DNA from 3 places in the Streptomyces sp. 2-1 genome. Region 3 is predicted to be linked to each of the others. Evidence: riboswitches for the same ligand, from Rfam matches in the RefSeq annotation. Region 3 holds a riboswitch; each other region holds the start of a gene.
The links. A riboswitch is a leader RNA that binds a small molecule or an ion and turns the genes downstream of it on or off. The one in region 3 is predicted to bind thiamine pyrophosphate.
Positions count from the first base shown of each region.

Region 1: another riboswitch for thiamine pyrophosphate. It lies ahead of ACN20J_RS34445 (thiamine ABC transporter substrate-binding protein); the one in region 3 lies ahead of thiO (glycine oxidase ThiO).
Region 2: another riboswitch for thiamine pyrophosphate. It lies ahead of thiC (phosphomethylpyrimidine synthase ThiC); the one in region 3 lies ahead of thiO (glycine oxidase ThiO).

Region 1 is NZ_CP183383.1:7,798,518-7,804,914, reverse strand. It holds gene ACN20J_RS34455 (ABC transporter ATP-binding protein) at 1-978, opposite strand, end outside; gene ACN20J_RS34450 (ABC transporter permease) at 981-2,708, opposite strand; gene ACN20J_RS34445 (thiamine ABC transporter substrate-binding protein) at 2,684-3,769, opposite strand; TPP riboswitch at 3,849-3,954, opposite strand; gene rlmN (23S rRNA (adenine(2503)-C(2))-methyltransferase RlmN) at 3,979-5,085, opposite strand; gene ACN20J_RS34435 (hypothetical protein) at 5,137-5,973, opposite strand; gene ACN20J_RS34430 (hypothetical protein) at 6,128-6,289, shown strand; gene ACN20J_RS34425 (hypothetical protein) at 6,286-6,397, shown strand, end outside.
Region 2 is NZ_CP183383.1:5,759,989-5,766,385, forward strand. It holds gene ACN20J_RS25350 (IclR family transcriptional regulator) at 1-744, shown strand, start outside; gene ACN20J_RS25355 (SsgA family sporulation/cell division regulator) at 844-1,284, shown strand; gene ACN20J_RS25360 (YibE/F family protein) at 1,525-2,805, opposite strand; gene ACN20J_RS25365 (hypothetical protein) at 2,827-3,069, shown strand; TPP riboswitch at 3,087-3,243, shown strand; gene thiC (phosphomethylpyrimidine synthase ThiC) at 3,236-5,083, shown strand; gene ACN20J_RS25375 (hypothetical protein) at 5,227-6,330, shown strand.
Region 3 is NZ_CP183383.1:3,342,032-3,348,428, forward strand. It holds gene thiE (thiamine phosphate synthase) at 1-63, opposite strand, end outside; gene ACN20J_RS14720 (Rv2175c family DNA-binding protein) at 141-512, opposite strand; gene ACN20J_RS14725 (NAD(P)/FAD-dependent oxidoreductase) at 642-1,871, opposite strand; gene ACN20J_RS14730 (hypothetical protein) at 1,938-2,282, opposite strand; TPP riboswitch at 2,335-2,448, shown strand; gene thiO (glycine oxidase ThiO) at 2,446-3,681, shown strand; gene thiS (sulfur carrier protein ThiS) at 3,684-3,884, shown strand; gene ACN20J_RS14745 (thiazole synthase) at 3,888-4,682, shown strand; gene pknB (Stk1 family PASTA domain-containing Ser/Thr kinase) at 4,825-6,397, shown strand, end outside.

The DNA of each region.
Region 1 (6,397 bases), 4.5 Mb from region 3:
CCCCGTATCCGGCGCGTCCCGCAGCGCACACGCCGCCTCCAGCCACGGCGCGCCCTCGGGCTGCAGGCGTACGGCGACATGCGTGCCCCGGAACGTCCGCGCGGCCACCGTGCAGCGCAGCCCCTCGGCCGCCGGTGCGAGGCGTACGCCCGCGGGCCTGACGAGCAGGTCGACCTCGCCCTGCCGGGCGTCCGAGGGCACCGGCAGCTTGCCCCAGGGCGTGTTCGCGGCCTCCCCGCTGACGGTCGCCGCGGTCACGTTCTCGAAGCCGAGGAAGCGGGCCACGAACGCGTCGGCCGGGCGCTGCCAGACCTCAAGTGGCGTACCGGACTGGGCGATCCGGCCGTCCCGCATCACGACGACCCGGTCGGCGAGCGCGAACGCCTCCCCCTGGTCGTGGGTGACCGCGAGCACGGTCGTGCCCAACTCGCCGAACAGTTCGCGGAGTTCGACCACCAGCCGCTCACGCAGCGAGCGGTCCAGCTGACCGAGGGGTTCGTCGAGCATGAGCAGCCGGGGGCGGGGCGCGAGGGCCCGGGCGAGTGCGACGCGCTGCTGCTCACCACCGGAGAGGGAGGCGACGGCCCGCCCACGGGCGCCGGGCAGCCCCACGAGATCCAACAACTCCCCTACACGTGCTGCCTGTTGGACCTTCGACTCGCCGTGCATCCGCAGCCCGAAGGCCACGTTGCCGCCCACGTCGCGCTGCGGGAACAGCTGGTGGTCCTGGAACATCAGGCCGACGCCCCGCTTGTGCGCGGGCACGCCGTGGAGGTCGCGGCCGTCCAGGAACACCCGTCCCTCGTCCAGTGGTTGGAGCCCCGCGACGGCCCGCAGCAGGGTCGACTTGCCGCTGCCGCTGGGCCCGAGCACGCTCACGATCTCGTGCTCGGCGACCTCGAGCCCGACGGAGTCGAGCACGGCCCGCCCACCGAACCGTACGGTCGCGCCGACGAGTTCGAGCTTTGCGTCGCGCATGGTCAGAACTCCCCGGTCCGGTCGGTGCGAAGGCGTTCGAGAACGAGCAGCGCCACCGCGCACACCACCATCAAGATCGTCGAAAGTGCCATGGCCTGCCCGTAGTTGAGCTCCCCGGCCCGCCCGAGCAGCCGCGCCACGGCGACCGGCAGCGTCGGGTTGTCGGGCCGCGCGATGAAGACGGTCGCGCCGAACTCGCCCAGCGACACGGCGAAGGCGAACCCGGCCGCGATCAGCAGCGCCCGCCGCACCATCGGCAGATCGACCTCGCGCCACACCCGCCACGGCGAGGCCCCGAGCACCGCCGCCGCCTCGCGCAGACGTCCGTCCACCGCCCGCAGCACGGGCAGCATGGTCCGTACGACGAAGGGGACGCCCACCAGCGCCTGCGCCAGCGGTACGAGGATCCAGGTGCTCCGGAGGTCCAGCGGAGGCTTGTCGAGCGCGATGAGGAAGCCGAACCCTACGGTCACGGCGGAGACACCGAGCGGCAGCATCAGCAGGGCGTCGAAGCCGCGAACGAGACGGCCGGCGTCCCGGCGGGTGAGGGCGGCAGCCGCGAGTCCGCCGATCAGCAGGGCGATGGCGGTGGCGGCAAGGGCGTACTGCAGCGAGTTGCCGATGGCCTCGATCGGCGGGACCAGGAAGATACCGCCCTCGTCGCTGGTCAGCGCCTTGTAGTAACCGAATCCGGGGGCGTCGAGGGACCGCTCGACCAGCACGGCCAGCGGCAGCACCAGCAGGACGGCGATGGTGGCGAGGACTCCGGCGAGCAGCGCCCACTGCCCGGCGCCTCGCGGCCGTCGTGCCGTCACGGAGGCGTCGACCAGGCGAAGAGCCGTCTCCCGCCGCCGTACCGTCCACGCGTGGACGGCGAGGATCGCGCCGACCGCCACGAACTGGACGAGGGTGAGGACGGCGGCCGTCGAGAGGTCGAAGATCTCCGAGGTCTGCCGGTAGATCTCGACTTCGAGCGTCGAGAAGGTGGGGCCGCCGAGGATCTGCACCACACCGAACGAGGTGAAGGTGAAGAGGAAAACCATGAGCGCGGCGGCGGCGACCGCCGGGCCGAGCGCCGGAAGCGTCACCCTGCGCCAGGCTGCGAACCGTGAGGCGCCGAGCACCCGCGCGGCCTCCTCCTGCCGCGGATCGAGCTGCGACCAGAGGCCGCCGACCGTGCGGACGACGACCGCGTAGTTGAAGAAGACGTGCGCGAGCAGGATCGCCCACACGGTCGTGTCGAGCCGTACGCCCCACAGCTCGTCCAGGAGCCCGCCGCGGCCGAGGAGCGCCAGGAAGGCCGTGCCGACGACCACGGTCGGCAGTACGAACGGCACGGTGACGACTGCCCGCAGGACCTGCTTGCCCCTGAAATCGAAGCGCGCGAACACATACGCGCCGGGGAGCGCGATCAGCAGCGTGAGCGCGGTCGAGGCGAGCGCCTGCCAGGTCGTGAACCACAGAACGTGCCGGATGTCGGACTGCGCGAGCACGTCGCCGATCCGCCCGAACCGCCAGACCCCGTCGATCTTCAGCCCGCGGGCCGTGATCGCCGCGACCGGGTAGGCGAAGAAGAGCCCGAAGAACGCGACGGGCACGGCCATGAGAGCGAGCCGCGCCACGCTCCCCGTACGCGGGCGCGTGCGGGGGCGTGGACGGGAGCTCGGACTCCGGCGCGCGGGCGGCTCCGCCCCGGCGCGGGGCTCTACTTCAGTACGAGCGAGGTCCATGACTTGACCCACTCGTCACGGTTGTCGGCGATCTTGGCGGGGTCGAGGGTCTCGGGGTTCTCGACGGCCGGGCCGAACTTCGTGAACTCCGGCGGCACCTGGGCGGCCTCACGGACCGGGTAGACGAACATGTTGAGCGGCATGTCGTCCTGGAACGGCTTGGAGATCAGAAAGTCGATGAGCGCCTTGCCGCCCTTGCTGTTCTTCGCATTGCTCAGCAGGCCCGCGTACTCGACCTGGCGGAAGCAGGTGCCGTCCGCGACCCCGGTCGGCGCGGTCTTCGGCTTCGGGTCGGCGTAGATGACCTCGGCGGGCGGCGACGAGGCGTACGAGACGACGAGCGGCCGGTCGCCCTTGGCCTTCTTGCCGCCGGCGGACCCGGAGAACTCCACGTTGTAGGCCTGCTCCCAGCCGTCGACGACCTTCACGCCGTTGGCCTTGAGCTTCTTCCAGTAGTCCTGCCAGCCGGCGTCGCCGTACTTCGCGGCCGTCCCGAGCAGGAATCCGAGGCCGGGCGAGGACGTCGAGGCGTTCTCGGTGACCAGCAGGTTCTTGTACTCGGGCTTGATCAGGTCGTCGAAGGACGTCGGCGGGGCCAGCTTGTGCTTGCTGAAGTACGCCTTGTCGTAGTTGACGCAGATGTCACCGGAGTCGATGGGCGTGACGCGGTGCTTGTCCTGGTCGACCCGGTACTGCGGCAGGATCAGGCTCGATCCCTTGGCCTCGTAGGACTGGAACAGCCCGTTGTCGAGCGCCCGCGACAGCAGCGTGTTGTCGACACCGAAGAAGACGTCTCCCTGCGGGTTGTCCTTGGTGAGGATGGCCTTGTTGACGGCCGTACCTGCGTCGCCGTCCTTGAGGACCTTGACCTTGTAGCCGGACTCCTTCTCGAAGTCCTTCAGTACGGCCTTGGTGTAGGCGAAGGAGTCATGGCTGACGAGGGTGACGGTCTTGGACCCGGAGCCCTCGTCGCCGGAGTCGGACGAACCGCACGCGGCGAGCGCGGCGAGGCCGAGCCCGGTGACCGCGACCACGGCCGTGAACTTCCTGGTGGTGCTCACTGGATTCCTCCTGGGGCTGACCAGGAAGAGACGCGGCCCTGCCCGGGACCTCGATCGGTTCCCGGGCAGGGCGCAACAGCTTGAGTAGTGACCGAACTTCCTACCCAGAATGACCTGGGCAAGGTTCAGAGGGTCTGCGGGCTGTCCCGCACTCTCAGCGCTGTGGCGCTCCCCTGTCGGAATATGAAGATGTACGTACGTCCGCCAGACTACCGCTCGGTCGCCGCGAGCTGCCCGCAGGCCCCGTCGATCTCCTGGCCACGGGTGTCCCGGACGGTGACGGGCACACCATGGGCGGCGATCGCCTCGACGAACGCCTTCTCGTCCTCGGGCCGCGAGGCGGTCCACTTCGAGCCGGGTGTCGGGTTCAGCGGAATCAGGTTCACGTGCACGGGCTTGCCCTTGAGCAGCCGCCCGAGCCGGTCACCACGCCACGCCTGGTCGTTGATGTCCCGGATGAGCGCGTACTCGATGGAGAGCCGGCGCCCCGACTTCGCCGCGTACTCCCAGCCGGCGTCCAGCACTTCCCGAACCTTCCACCGCGTGTTCACGGGCACGAGCGTGTCACGCAGCTCGTCGTCCGGTGCGTGCAGGGAGATGGCGAGGCGGCACTTGAAGCCCTCGTCGGCGAACCGGTTGATGGCGGGGACGAGGCCGACCGTGGAGACGGTGATCCCCCGCTGCGACAGCCCGAGCCCGTCCGGCTCGGGGTCGGTGAGGGCCCGGATGGACTGGACGACCCGCTTGTAGTTGGCCAGCGGCTCGCCCATGCCCATGAAGACGATGTTGCTGAGCCGAGCCGGCCCACCGGGAATCTCGCCGTCCCGCAGCGCCCGCATCCCGTCCACGATCTGGTGCACGATCTCGGCGCTGGACAGGTTCCGGTCGAGACCGGCCTGCCCGGTCGCACAGAACGGGCAGTTCATCCCGCAGCCCGCCTGCGAGCTGATGCACATGGTGACCCGGTCCGGGTAGCGCATCAGCACGGACTCGACGAGCGTGCCGTCGAAGAGCCGCCAGAGGGTCTTGCGGGTGGTGTTCTCATCCGTGGAGAGATGCCGCACGACCGTCATCAGCTCAGGAAGCAGCGCTTCCTGCAGCTTGGCGCGCGATCCGGCGGGGATGTCGGTCCACTGCTCCGGGTCGTGCGCGTACCGCGCGAAGTAGTGCTGCGACAGCTGCTTGGCACGAAACGGCTTCTCACCGACCGCGGCAACCGCCTCTTTACGCTCGGCAGGCGTGAGATCGGCAAGGTGCCGCGGCGGCTTCTTGGCTCCGCGGGGGGCAACGAAAGTGAGTTCTCCGGGCTTAGGCATGGCTGTACCAGTGTCGCAGATCGATTCGTGTGACTTGTGCCCCCGGCCGTCTCAGCCGCGGGGCTGGGCATCCAGGAGCCGGTGGACCGATGCCGTCATGCTCGCCACGAAGGAGTCACGGGTCCCGTCGGAGACCAGTTCCAGGGAGAGGTACGGGTTGAGGTCCTCCAGCTCGACGAGGAGCAGCGCGCCTTCCTGCGTGCGGCAGGCGTCCACGCGCTGGATGCCGTGGTCGAGGGTGTTCCAGTCGATGAAGCGCCGGGCGAAGGCCAGGTCGGCGTCGGTGGGCTCGTAGGGATCGAGGACCCAGCGCCGCTCGGGATCGGGGGCGTGGAGGGCGTACTGGAAGGTGTCGTCGACGTAGTAGAAGGACACTTCGTAGCGGAAGTCGATGCGCGGCTGGACCAGGATGTCGCCGTACGCGAGGCCGCCGAGCTCCTCCCGGGGCACGAAGGACAGGCCTATGGAGTCCGCGCCCACCTTCGGCTTGACCGCGTACTGGCCGGTCTCGGGCAGCAGATGCAGGTCCTCGGGCCGGTCGACGGTGGGGATGACCGGGTATCCGGTTGCGGTCAGGTCCAGCAGGTACTGCTTGCCGGCCATGTCGCCTCGGCCGGTCAGCGGGTTGTAGACCCGGATGTCACGGGCCACGGCCTGCTCCCGGAAGGCGTCGTACTCCTTCTGGTAGTGCAGCACGGGCCCGCTGTTGCGGACCACGACGACATCGAAGGCGTCCATCAGCGCGGCGGCGTCCAGCGGGTGGCACAGGGCGACGTCGAAGTCGTCGCGCAGTCGGGAGGTCAGGAAGATGTCCTCGTCGCAGTAACGCCGCCCCCGCGCCTGATAGGCGAGATCGGTCACATACAGAGCTCTACGGCGGTCCGGCATCACACATCTCCTTAAGCGGTGCGACAAACCTACCGATCCCGCAGGCCACGACCTCGGGCGGGCACGTGGACTTTGGCCACCGACGACCCAAGTCCGGTGCCGCAGGACGCGGAGCACTGTCCTATAGGCCACACCTGGACCTACACTCGAACTTGTGTACGAATACGTGTCTCATCCGGATCCTCGGCGCAGCGACCGCGATCGGCTGGTCCGGCGACTGCGCCGCACCGACGACACCAGCGCCGCTGCCTCCACCTCCGCCACGCCCACGCCCACGCCCGACACCGATACAGACACCGCCCGCGGTGCACTGTGAACCGCGAACAGTCGCCACCCGAAGGCGAGAGCACCGCGCCCATCGTCGTGCATCGCGCGGCGGGCACCGGCGGCCGCCGGGTGTCGATCCGCGCCCGGGGCGCCGGCC
Region 2 (6,397 bases), 2.4 Mb from region 3:
ACGACCCTCATCGGATCCGTGCAGCGTGCGATGCGCCTGTTGGAGTCCGTCGCCCGCCATGAGCACGGGGCGCCCGCCAAGCAGCTCGCCCGGGAGGCCGGGCTCGCCCTGCCCACGGCGTATCACCTGCTGCGCACGCTGGCCCACGAGGGCTATCTGCGCCGGGAGAAGGGCCTGTTCTTCCTCGGCGAGGCGGTCGAGCGGTTGACCAACAGCGGTGCCCAGCAGAAACGTCGCAGCATGGTCGCCGACGCTCTCGCGCAGTGCCGCGACTCGATCGGCGCGCCCGTGTACTACGCGCTCTACCGCGACGGTGAGATCGAGGTCCAGTGCGTCGCTGACACCCCGGCCAATCCAGCCGTCGAGGAGTGGGCCGACTTCCGCGAGACGGGTCACGCGCACGCGATCGGACAGTGTCTGCTGTCCCAGCTCGACGACGATGCCCGTCGGGACCACGTCGACCGTTACTCCGTCCGGTCCATCACGCCATATACGGTGCGTGACGATCGAACTCTGTTGCGACGCCTCGAATCGGCACGACGCATGCAGCCCGTGATCGAGCGTCAGGAGTACGCGCTGGGCACCGTCTGCGCCGCGATTCCGATCACTGTGGGCAGTACTGCGGCCACAATTGCCATTTCCCTGCCGGCCCACCAGGCCGACCGACTGCTGCCGGCGGCACGCCGATTGCAGAGCGAGATCGGCAGGCTGCTGGGGTCACTCTCGCTCTCTATCAGCATCTGAAAACTCACTCCTTGTGATCTGGTGTGTACGTTCAGCAAGATGCCAGCAGTGTCAGGTGGATGATTCCCGGCCAGGCGAAGGCGAACGACGGGGTAGGCGATGCGCGAGTCGGTAGTACAGGCAGAGGTCATGATGAGCTTCGTCGTCTCGGAGGAGCTCTCCTTTCGCATCCCGGTGGAGCTGCGCTACGAGACCTGTGATCCCTATGCCGTGCGGCTGACCTTCCACCTGCCCGGTGACGCCCCGGTCACCTGGGCCTTCGGCAGGGAGCTGCTGATCGACGGGGTGGGCCGGGCGTGCGGGGACGGTGATGTGCACATCGCTCCCGCCGACACCGAGGGGTTCGGCGATGTGCTGATCCGGCTTCAGGTGGGCGGCGACCACGCGTTGTTCCGCTGTGGGACGGCGCCGCTGCTGGCGTTCCTCGACCGTACGGACCGGCTGGTGCCGCTGGGCCAGGAGCGGTCCCTCGCGGACTTCGACACGCACCTCGACGAGGCGCTCAACCGCATCCTGGCGGAGGAACAGAGCGCCGGATGAGGCGATACGGGTCTGGGGCAGGCGTGCCGCCGCCTCGCTGTGCGTCGGCCCGTACGGGTGTGACGCGTGCTCATACCGCCTGGCGCCGGCCGTACGGCATACGGCTTGTTGCTCGGCGGCCGTGCGGGCTGCCGTAACGCTTCTTCTCAGCCGTCAGCCGTCAGCCGTCAGCCGTCAGCCGTCAGCCGTCAGCCGTCAGCCGTCAGCTCTCGGCAACCGGATCCGGCACGGGTGTCGGCTTCAGTGCTTGCGGCGGCGGCCGCTCCCCCCGCGCAGAGGCGCCCTGGCGCCCGACTGGGGCTGCGGCTGCGGCTGTTCCTGTGGTGCCGGGGCGGTGAGGCCCGGGCGGTCCGCCGAGACCACCAGGGCGGCGAGGACCGTGGTCACCGGCACGGAGGCGACCAGTCCGATCGAGCCGACGAGCGTGCGCACGATCTCCTCGGCGACCAGCTCGCTGTTGGCCACCGTCCCCACACTGCTCTGCGCGATGGAGAAGAGCAGCAACAGCGGTAGAGCGGCGCCCGCATAGGCCAGGACGAGTGTGTTGACGACCGACGCGATGTGGTCGCGGCCGATGCGGATGCCCGCGCGGTACAGCCCGCGCCAGCCCATCGTCGGATTGGCCTCGTGCAGCTCCCAGACCGCCGACGTCTGCGTCACCGTCACGTCGTCGAGCACACCCAGCGAACCGATGATGATGCCCGCGAGCAGCAGGCCGCTCATGTCGATGGACGGGTACAGCCCGTGGATCAGACCGGTGTTGTCGTCCGTGTTGCCGGTCAGCGAGGCCCAGTCGATGAACAGCGAGCCGAGCAGCCCGATCAGCAACAGGGAGAGCAGGGTGCCGAGCACCGCCACCGACGTACGGGCCGACAGGCCATGGCACAGATAGAGCGCGATCAGCATGATGGCGCTCGCGCCGACCACCGCCACGACCAGGGGGTTCGAGCCCTGCAGGATCGCGGGGAGGATGAAGAACGTCAGGATGAGGAAGCTGGCGGCCAGTGCGACCAGCGCCATGACACCGCGCATCCGGCCCACCAGGACCACGGCGACGGCGAAGATGCCGGCGAGCACCGTCATCGGGAGCTTGCGGTTCACGTCGGTGACCGAGTACTGGAGCTCCTTGGGGGCGTCCGGCGCATACGCGACGATCACCTCCTGGCCCTGCTCCAGCTGCCGCGAGGAGTCCGGCTGGACGATCTCCGTGAACGTACGGCCCTTGTCCTTGCCGGTGTCGACCCGGACCGTCGCCTTCTTGCAGCTGCCGGACGCCTGTTGCTGAGCCGACGAGCCCTCTGCGGTCGACGTGTCGCCGGTCGGCGTCTCCCCCGAGGCGTTCACCGACTTGCAGTCGACCTTGTCGACCTTGGTCACCGTGGCCTGCTGGGTCTGCCGGTCGAAGCCGACACCGGTGCGCTCGTGCCCCGGGGCGCCGCCGGGCCAGAGCACCACGAGGCCGACGACGACCGCCGCCGCGAAGGGGATCAGCACGGCCGCGATGACCTTGCGCAGGTGCATCGAGACAGGTGCTGCGGGTCCGTGACTGTGCGAATGGCCGTGCCCGCCGCCACCCGGTCCGCCACCGTCACCACCGCCGGGCCGGTCTCCGCCGCCCCCTCCGGGGCCGTGGGATCCGTGCCCTGGGCCGCCGCCGTGCCCATGGCCGTCGTGGCCGTGTCCGTGGGGCGGCTCGGACGGCGGGAGTGGGGGCTGCTGCGTCGTGGTCACCGACCGATCATCGCAAGAACGGCCCGGGCCCACTGTTCACCGCGCCACATCTGACGCTAGCGTGGGGGCACCTTTGCAAACGCGGGAGCTCGGAGCACCGGGCTGAGAGGGCGCTGACCTCCGTAGACGCGATGTTTCACGTGGAACATCGCCGGACGGAAATCGCTGCGTCGACCGCCGAACCTGTTACCGGGTAATGCCGGCGTAGGGAGTAGGTCTCATGACCAACAAGGACGTACGCACGCCTGCCTCCAGTCCGACGGGCGGGGCGTTCGCCTCGGCCGAGAGCGGTGAAGTGACCGCTTCGCCCGAGAACGGCGAGGCCGGGAAGTCCATCGGCTGGCACAAGGCGTATGTCGAGGGTTCGCGCCCCGACCTGCGGGTGCCGGTCCGTCAGGTGCACCTCACCAACGGGCAGTCGGTCACTCTGTACGACACCTCCGGCCCGTACACCGATCCGACCGTCGACACCGACGTACGCAGGGGCCTCGGGGCTCTTCGGGCCAACTGGATCATCGCGCGCGGTGACACCGAGGAGTACGCGGGCCGCCCCGTCCGCCCCGAGGACGACGGGATCAAGCACACCTCGCCGCGCGGCGGACTGCGCAACCTCGACGCGGTCTTCCCGGGGCGTCCGCGCCAGCCCCGGCGCAGCCGTGACGGACAGGCGGTGACTCAACTCGCGTACGCCAGGCGGGGCGAGGTCACGCCGGAGATGGAGTACGTGGCCATCCGGGAGAACGTTTCTCCCGAGGTCGTCCGCGAGGAGATCGCGGCGGGCCGGGCCGTGCTGCCGGCCAACGTCAACCACCCGGAGATCGAGCCGATGATCATCGGCAAGCGGTTCCTGGTGAAGGTCAACGCCAACATCGGCAACTCCGCGGTCACCTCCTCCATCGAGGAGGAGGTCGAGAAGATGACCTGGGCGACCCGTTGGGGCGCCGACACGGTCATGGACCTGTCCACCGGCCGCAACATCCACACCACGCGGGAATGGGTGCTGCGGAACTCCCCCGTCCCCATCGGCACGGTCCCGCTCTACCAAGCGCTGGAGAAGGTCGACGGGCGGGCCGAGGAGCTGACCTGGGAGATCTACAAGGACACGGTCGTCGAGCAGGCCGAGCAGGGCGTGGACTACATGACCGTCCACGCGGGCGTGCGGCTGCCGTTCGTCCCGCTGACCGCGAACCGCAAGACCGGCATCGTCTCGCGCGGCGGCTCGATCATGGCGGCCTGGTGCCTGGCGCACCACAAGGAGTCGTTCCTGTACGAGAACTTCGAGGAGCTGTGCGAGATCCTCGCGGCGTACGACGTCACGTACTCGCTCGGCGACGGGCTGCGGCCAGGGTCGATCGCGGACGCCAACGACGCAGCACAGTTCGCGGAGTTGAGGACGCTCGGGGAACTCAACAGGGTCGCGAAGCGTTTCAACGTACAGACCATGATCGAGGGCCCGGGGCATGTCCCGATGCACAAGATCAAGGAGAACATCGACCTTCAGCAGGAGATCTGTGATGAAGCTCCGTTCTATACGCTTGGCCCGCTGACGACGGACGTCGCGCCGGCGTACGACCACATCACCTCCGGCATCGGTGCCGCGATGATCGCCTGGTGGGGCACGGCCATGCTCTGCTACGTCACGCCCAAGGAGCACTTGGGCCTGCCCAACCGTGACGACGTCAAGACGGGCGTCATCACCTACAAGATCGCGGCCCATGCGGCGGACCTCGCCAAGGGACACCCTGGCGCACAGGAGTGGGACGACGCGTTGTCGGACGCCCGCTTCGAGTTCCGCTGGGAGGACCAGTTCAACCTGGCCCTCGACCCCGACACGGCCCGGGAGTTCCACGACGAGACCCTCCCGGCCGAGCCCGCCAAGACAGCGCACTTCTGCTCCATGTGCGGGCCGAAGTTCTGCTCGATGAAGATCAGCCACAGCATCACCGAGCAGTTCGGTGGCACCGCGGCTGCGGGAGCGACGGCCGAGGAGGTCGCCGAGGGGATGCTCCAGAAGTCGAAGGAGTTCGCGGCGAGCGGGAACAGGGTGTACCTGCCCATGGCCGACTGACTCCGGCGCACTGTCCGACTCTTTCTCCCAGGTCCCGGCCTGCCAGGCCGGGACCTTGCGGAAAAGCACGACGCCTTGCTCCAAGTCGTAACGGTAGAGAGAAGATCGCGCATGACGTGATCAACTTCCCTACCCTGCCTGGCATGGGCGGGATCGATGTGGCCAACGGAGTTGTCGGCGCTGTGCTGGGGATGCTGTTCGCAGTGCTGTTCCAGCAACCCCTGCAGAACGGCTGGTACAGGCTGCGAACCCGCTCGACCCGTGCCGTACGCACCCTGCGGCAGCGGGAAGAGTCCAGCCCGGCGTGGAGAACCTTCTCCCTGGGGCCACTTCACACCTCGGCCCTGATCGTCGAAGGGGACGGGGAGTCGTCCATATCCCCTGAATCCGTCTATATCCAGGTGCTCGACGAGGAGATCGAGCTGCCTTCGGACATGGCCGGCTGGCGGGCCGAACTCGAGGAGGAGAACGCCCGTGGGCGGACAGAGGGCCGGGCACCGATGTGGAACGGCCCTCGCTACGCGGTCGAATCGCTCGACGTGTCCCGAACCGCGCTCGACGAGCACCCCGAAGTCCATCTGCGGCTGCGTCCGACGGACTACTTCACCTTCCTGGCGGCTCAGCAGCTCGACCGCCGTCTGCCCGACGGAACAAGCCCGCGGTCCCGCTATCTCGACCCGGACGACCCGCTGTCGGCACCCGCGTTCCTGCAGTGCAGCTTCGCCGTGAACGTCGCGGTGGTGACCGCCGACGACATGGTGGTCGTGAGCCGGCGAAGCGACCGGGTCCGTATGGCGCCCGGTGTCTGGAACTCCTCCGTCAACGAGGGCATGTCACGGCACATCGACTCGTCCGGAAGGAGCGCCCCCGACCTGCACGCGGTGGCCCGGCGGGGCATGCGCGAGGAACTGTCCCTGGAACCTCACGAGTACTCACTGGAACTGCTCGCCTTCGTCCTCGACACCGACAAGCGCCACTGGAGCGCCCACTTCTACGCAAGGCTGAAGGACCTGACCCGCGAGGGCCTGCAAACGCGTATGAGCAGGGGAGTCGCGGACCGGTGGGAGCACCAGACCATCGACTACGTGCCCTTCCGCCCCGCGACCGTGGTCAAGTACATGCTGCGTGCCGACCGCGTCCACCGGTGGGCACCACTCGCACCGGCGCTCTTCCACCTCGCCCTGGTGCATGTCTACAACCGCACACCGGTCGAACGAGCGACCGCGCAGATTGTTCGACGCATGTAGAAAACGGAATGAAGGCACAACATGAAGGCACGGCATGAAGGCGCGCCATAAGAGCACGGCACGATGG
Region 3 (6,397 bases):
GGCGTCCGTGCAGAGGTACACCCGGGCGTCGGCGAGCCGGGCGCGTGCGGTGGATTCGGGCATGCGTGGGTCCCCCGTGTCGTGTCGGTGGCGTACGGGCCGTGAGGATCGCGGCCCGTACGCCGGACGGCGTGATCAGGTCAGACGGCGAGCGCCTGGGCGCGACGCTTCACCTCCGTGCCGCGATTCTCGCTCAGAGCCTGCGCGGGCGTACCGGGCAGGCTCTCGTCGGGGGTGAAGAGCCACTCGAGCATCTCTTCGTCGGTGAAGCCGTCGTCCCGCAGGAGCGTCAAGGTGCCGGTCAGGCCCTTGACGACCTTCTGCTCGGCCCCGTCGATGAATGCGGCGGGGACGTGCAGCGCGCGGTTCTCACCACGGCGTACGGCGATGACCTGGCCTTCCTTGACCAGTTGCCGAACGCGGGTCACCTCGACGCCGAGCAGTTCGGCGATGTCGGGGAGGGTGAGCCAGGCGGGGACGAGAGCATCGATCTTTGCGTCAATCTCGGTCACGAACACAAGCCTGCCATCTCGGACTGACAGTCGGTACCCGGGCCGGTGCGACCGTGTCACGCCCGCGGCCCCGCAGACATCGGACGGCCCTCCGACCGGGCGACCCGACGGAGCACCACGGCAGAGCGCTCAGGCGGTCGCGCCCTTGAGCGGCAGCGCGGGATCCGACAGGAGCCCGGAATCCATCGGCGTGCCCGCCTCGATCAGCCGCTTGCCCTGTGCCAGGTCCCGAGGCCGTCCTACCGCCAGGACCGCGGCCAGGCGGCCCTCGCGGAGCCAGCACACCGACCAGGACGGCCCGGCCGGGTCCCCGCGCCACACCATGGCGTCGGCGGTCGCGTGATGGCCCGCGTACTGGACGAAGCGGCCGAACTGCTCGGACCAGAAGTACGGCACGGGGTCGTACGCGACGGACGTCTCGCCGACGATGTTCGCGGCGACCGTGCGCGGGCCCTGGAGGGCGTTGTCCCAGTGGTGGACCAGCAGGCGCTCGCCGTAGCGGCCGGACGGGAACGAGGCGCAGTCGCCGACCGCGTACACGTCCGGGGCGGAGGTGCGCAGGTGGTCGTCCGCGACGATCTCGCGACGGGCGCCGAGCTCGATCCCGGAACCGGCCAGCCAGGCCGTGGCGGGCCGCGCCCCGATGCCCACGACGACGGCGCCCGCTGGCAGCCGCGAGCCGTCGTCGAGCACCACCTCGCCGGGCTCGACGTGCTCCACGCGCGCGTGGGTGCGCAGCACCGCCCCGCTGTCCGCGTACCAGGCGGCCATCGGAGCGGCCACCTCCTCGGGCAGCACACCGGCGAGCGGCCGGTCGGCGGCCTCCACGACGGTCACCGCGCAGCCCGCCTCGCGCGCCGCCGTCGCGAACTCGGCGCCGATCCAGCCCGCGCCGACCACCACGATGTCGTGCTGCCGGGCGAGGACGGGGCGCAGCCGCTCGGCGTCGTCGAGCGTGCGCAGCAGATGGACGCCGGGTACGCCCTGGGCGCCCGGCAGTTGGATCGGCTCGGCGCCGGTGGCGATGACCAGGACGTCGTACGGAACCGGGCCGTCGACCGTGTCGAGTTCGTGCCGCGAGGGGTGCACGCCGGTCACTTCGAGCCCCAGGCGGAGCTCCACGTCGAGCGCTTCGAAGTCGACGTCGAAGGCGGAGTCCTCGGCCTTGCCGAGCAGTACGGCCTTGGACAACGGGGGCCGGTCGTACGGCTGGTGGGGCTCCGCGCCGATCAGGGTCACGCTTCCGGTGAAGCCCCGTTCCCGCAGGGCGACGGCGGTCTGTACGCCTGCCATGCCCGCCCCGACGATCACGGCGCTCCGTCGCGCCACCGGGTTCCGTCCCTGCGTCTGCTCACTCACACGATCACCATAGACACTGGTGAAATCGTCGGTCAGGGGGCGCGATCGGTGAGCTGTTGCACAGCGTCAGTCTGCGGTGACCTCTTCGACCACACTTGTCCCGCTGCCCTCCTGGGACTCCCATTCCCAGGTCTCCTCCAGGCGCACCCGCCCGTCGGGCAGTTCGACGACCAGGGAGACGCAGTGCCCGGACGAGGTGGTGCCGTCGACCTTCAGCTGTACGTACCGGAAGTCGAGCCGGTCACCCGCGCGCGTGCCCACCAGGTGGCCGCGTACGACGTCGCCGCCCGCGTACTCGGCCCAGATCTCGCCGTCCTTCTCGTGGTAGGCGAACCGGGTGCGGGTGCCCACCTGGCCCGGCGCCTGGTCGGCGACCGGGGCGAGGGAGAGTCCGTCGAGCGAGCGGGCCATGCGTGAAGGCTCCCTTACAGGCTGTTGGGGCGAAGGGCTAAGGTGGCCAACGTAAAGCACTCGCGGGAGTCCGGACGCACCGGGCTGAGAGGGAGGCTGGGACGGCCTCCGACCGTACGAACCTGATCCGGGTCATGCCGGCGAAGGGAGGGGCTGGACGCCCATGTCGCGTACACCGGAGACATCCGTTACACCCGACACAACCGACGCAGCCGCCGATACAACCGATGCAGCCGATGCGAGGCGCACGTCAGACGTCCTGGTCGTCGGGGGCGGGATCATCGGCCTCGTCACGGCCTGGCGGGCCGCGCAGCGCGGGTTCTCGACCGCGCTCGTGGACCCGGAACCCGGCGGCGGCGCCGCGCAGGTCGCGGCCGGGATGCTGGCCGCCGTCACCGAACTCCACTACGGCGAGCAGACCCTGCTCGGCCTCAATCTGGCCTCGGCGCGCCGTTATCCGGACTTCGCGGCCGAGCTGACCGAGGCGACCGGCCAGGACATCGGATACCGGCGGTGCGGCGCGCTGGCCGTCGCGCTCGACGCCGACGACCGCGCCCATCTGCGCGAAGTGCACGCCCTGCAACTCCGGTCGGGCCTGGAGTCGGAGTGGCTCAGCGGCCGTGAGTGCCGACGGCTGGAGCCGATGCTCGCGCCGGGCGTGCGCGGCGGCCTCCGGGTCGACAGCGACCACCAGGTCGATCCGCGGCGGCTCTCCGCGGCCCTGGTCACGGCCTGCGAGCGGGCCGGAGTGGCCTTCCACCGGACGTGGGCGGACCGCCTGACCGTCGTACGGGACCGGGCCACCGGAGTCGTCACGACGGACGGCACCGAGCTTTCGGCGGGCCAGGTCGTGCTCGCCGGGGGCAGCCTCAGCGGGCGTCTGACGGGCGTCCCCGACGACGTACTGCCGCCGGTGCGCCCCGTGAAGGGACAGGTGCTGCGGCTGACCGTCCCGAAGCGGTACGCGCCCTTCCTGAGCCGCAGCGTGCGGGCCGTCGTGCGCGGCAGCCACATCTATCTGGTGCCGCGGGAGAGCGGCGAACTGGTCGTCGGCGCGACCAGCGAGGAGTTGGGCTGGGACACCACGGTGACCGCCGGCGGTGTGTACGAGCTGCTGCGGGACGCCCACGAACTCGTCCCCGGCATCACCGAACTGCCGCTCACCGAGACGCGGGCCGGACTGCGCCCGGGCTCCCCCGACAACGCGCCCCTGCTCGGCCCGACCGGACTCCCCGGTCTGCTGCTGGCGACCGGCCACTACCGCAACGGCGTACTGCTCACGCCCGTCACCGGGGACGCCATGGCACACGCCCTGACTACCGGTGAACTCCCGGACGTGGCCCGCCCCTTCACACCCAGGCGGTTCGGCGCCGCCGCACTCTCGGAGCAGCGCGCATGAGCATGAGCATCTTCGTCAACGGGGAGCGGCGGCAGCTGGCCCCGGACACCGCCCTCGACACCCTCGTCGCCGCGCTCACCGCGGCCCCCTCCGGTGTCGCCGCCGCACTCAACGAAACCGTCGTCCCGCGCGCGCAGTGGTCGAAGACCCTCCTCTCCGAGGGAGACCGCGTCGAAGTCCTCACCGCCGTCCAAGGAGGCTGACCCATGGCCGACGATCCCTTCGTCCTCGGCGGTACGTCCTTCACGTCCCGTCTGATCATGGGCACCGGTGGCGCGCCCAGCCTCGACGTCCTGGAACGCTCGCTCGTCGCGTCCGGCACCGAGCTGACGACGGTCGCGATGCGCCGCGTGAACCCCAAGGCCCATGGCTCGGTCCTCTCCGTGCTCGAACGGCTGGGCATCCGCGTGCTGCCCAACACGGCGGGCTGTTTCACCGCCGGGGAGGCCGTCCTGACGGCCCGGCTCGCGCGTGAGGCGCTCGGCACGGACCTCGTCAAGCTGGAGGTCATCGCCGACGAACGCACCCTGCTGCCCGACCCGATCGAGCTGCTCGACGCCGCCGAGACCCTGGTCGACGACGGCTTCACGGTCCTCCCGTACACGAACGACGACCCGGTGCTCGCCCGCAAGCTGGAGGACGTGGGCTGCGCCGCGGTCATGCCGCTCGGCTCGCCGATCGGGTCCGGGCTCGGCATCCGCAACCCGCACAACTTCCAGCTGATCGTGGAGCACGCGCGCGTGCCGGTGATCCTGGACGCCGGTGCCGGTACGGCGTCGGACGCGGCGCTCGCCATGGAGCTGGGGTGCGCGGGTGTGATGCTCGCCTCGGCCGTGACCCGGGCGCAGGAGCCGGTGCTGATGGCCGAAGGCATGCGGCACGCGGTCGAGGCGGGCCGGCTCGCGTACCGCGCGGGGCGCATTCCGCGCCGTCACTTCGCCGAGGCGTCGTCTCCGGTGGAGGGCGTAGCCCGGTTGGACCCGGAAAGGCCCGCTTTCTGAGCTTTGGCCTGAACACCTGTCTGAATCCAGGCGCCGCACGGGATCGGTCACGGTGCGACATCCGTCACAGCTCGGCTGCAGTACCGCCCCGGAATCGCCCGTGCAGGCGGCGTTGACAGTGGCGGCTCGTACACTCACCTGCGTGGATACGACCCTTCAGGACCCGCTCGTCGGGCACGTGCTCGACGGCCGCTACCGCGTCGACGCGCGCATCGCGGTCGGCGGGATGGCCACGGTCTACCGGGCCGTGGACACCCGCCTGGACCGGGTGCTCGCGCTCAAGGTGATGCACCCGACGCTTGCGGCCGACGCCACGTTCGTCGACCGTTTCATCCGCGAGGCCAAGTCGGTGGCCAGGCTCGCGCACCCCAATGTGGTGCAGGTCTTCGATCAGGGCACGGACGGCAGTTTCGTCTATCTGGCGATGGAGTACGTAGCCGGATGCACCCTGCGCGACGTGCTGCGCGAGCGCGGGGCCCTGCAGCCGCGGGCCGCGCTCGACGTCCTGGAGCCGGTCCTCGCCGCGCTCGGCGCCGCGCACCGCGCCGGGTTCGTGCACCGCGACATGAAGCCGGAGAACGTCCTGATAGGGGACGACGGCCGGGTGAAGGTCGCGGACTTCGGTCTCGTACGGGCCGTGGACACGGTCACCAGCACGACGGGGGCCGTGCTCGGCACGGTCTCGTATCTCGCGCCCGAGCAGATAGAGAACGGCACGGCCGACCCCCGGGTCGACGTGTACGCGTGCGGCATCCTCCTCTTCGAGATGCTGACCGGCGACCGCCCGCACTACGGGGACTCGCCCGCCACCGTGCTCTACAAGCACCTCCACGAGGACGTGCCCCGGCCGTCGGCGTCCGTGCCGGGCCTGGCCTACGAGCTCGACGAGCTGGTCACGACGGCCACCGCACGCAACCCCGACCTCCGTCCGTACGACGCCGTCGAGCTGCTCTCGCAGGTCCTGGACGCCCGGAACGCGCTGAGCGCCGACCAGCTGGACGCCGTCCCGCCGCAGGCGGTCACCACGGACCACCAGAACGCCGACGACCGTACGAGCGTGATCCCGCTCTCGCTGTCGGTGCAGCGGCCGCTTCCGGTGAACGACGACGACGCCGAGCTGCACCGCACGAGCTACCTGCCGTCCCCGCCGCCCGAACCGCCCCGCCGTCGACGCGGCGGCCGTATGGTGGCGCCCCGCCGCGGTCTGATCGCGATCGTCGCCGCGGTGCTGCTGGCCCTCGGCCTGGGCGCGGGGGTCTGGTACATCAACTCCGGGCAGTTCACCAACGTCCCGGCGGTGCTCTCGAAGACCGAGGCACAGGCCAGGAAGCAGCTCACGGACGCCGGTCTCGACGTGAAGTACGTCAAGCGCAGCTTCAGCGACACCGTCAAGCCCGGCCGGGTCATCAGCAGCGACCCGAAACCGGGCGCCCGGATCCGGGACAACGACACCGTGACCCTGACGGTGTCCAAGGGCCCGGAGATCGTGCGCGTGCCGAACCTGAAGGGCTACTCGCTGGACAAGGCCAAGCAGCGCCTGAAGAACGAGGGCCTGGTGGCGGGCATGGTCACCAAGGGCTTCAGCGAAGACGTACCGGTGGGCTTCGTGATCCGTACGGAACCGGGTGCGGGCACCGAGCGCCGCGGTGGTTCGGCGATCGCGCTCACCATCAGCAAGGGCAGCCCGGTGGACGTGCCCGACGTCGTGGGTGACG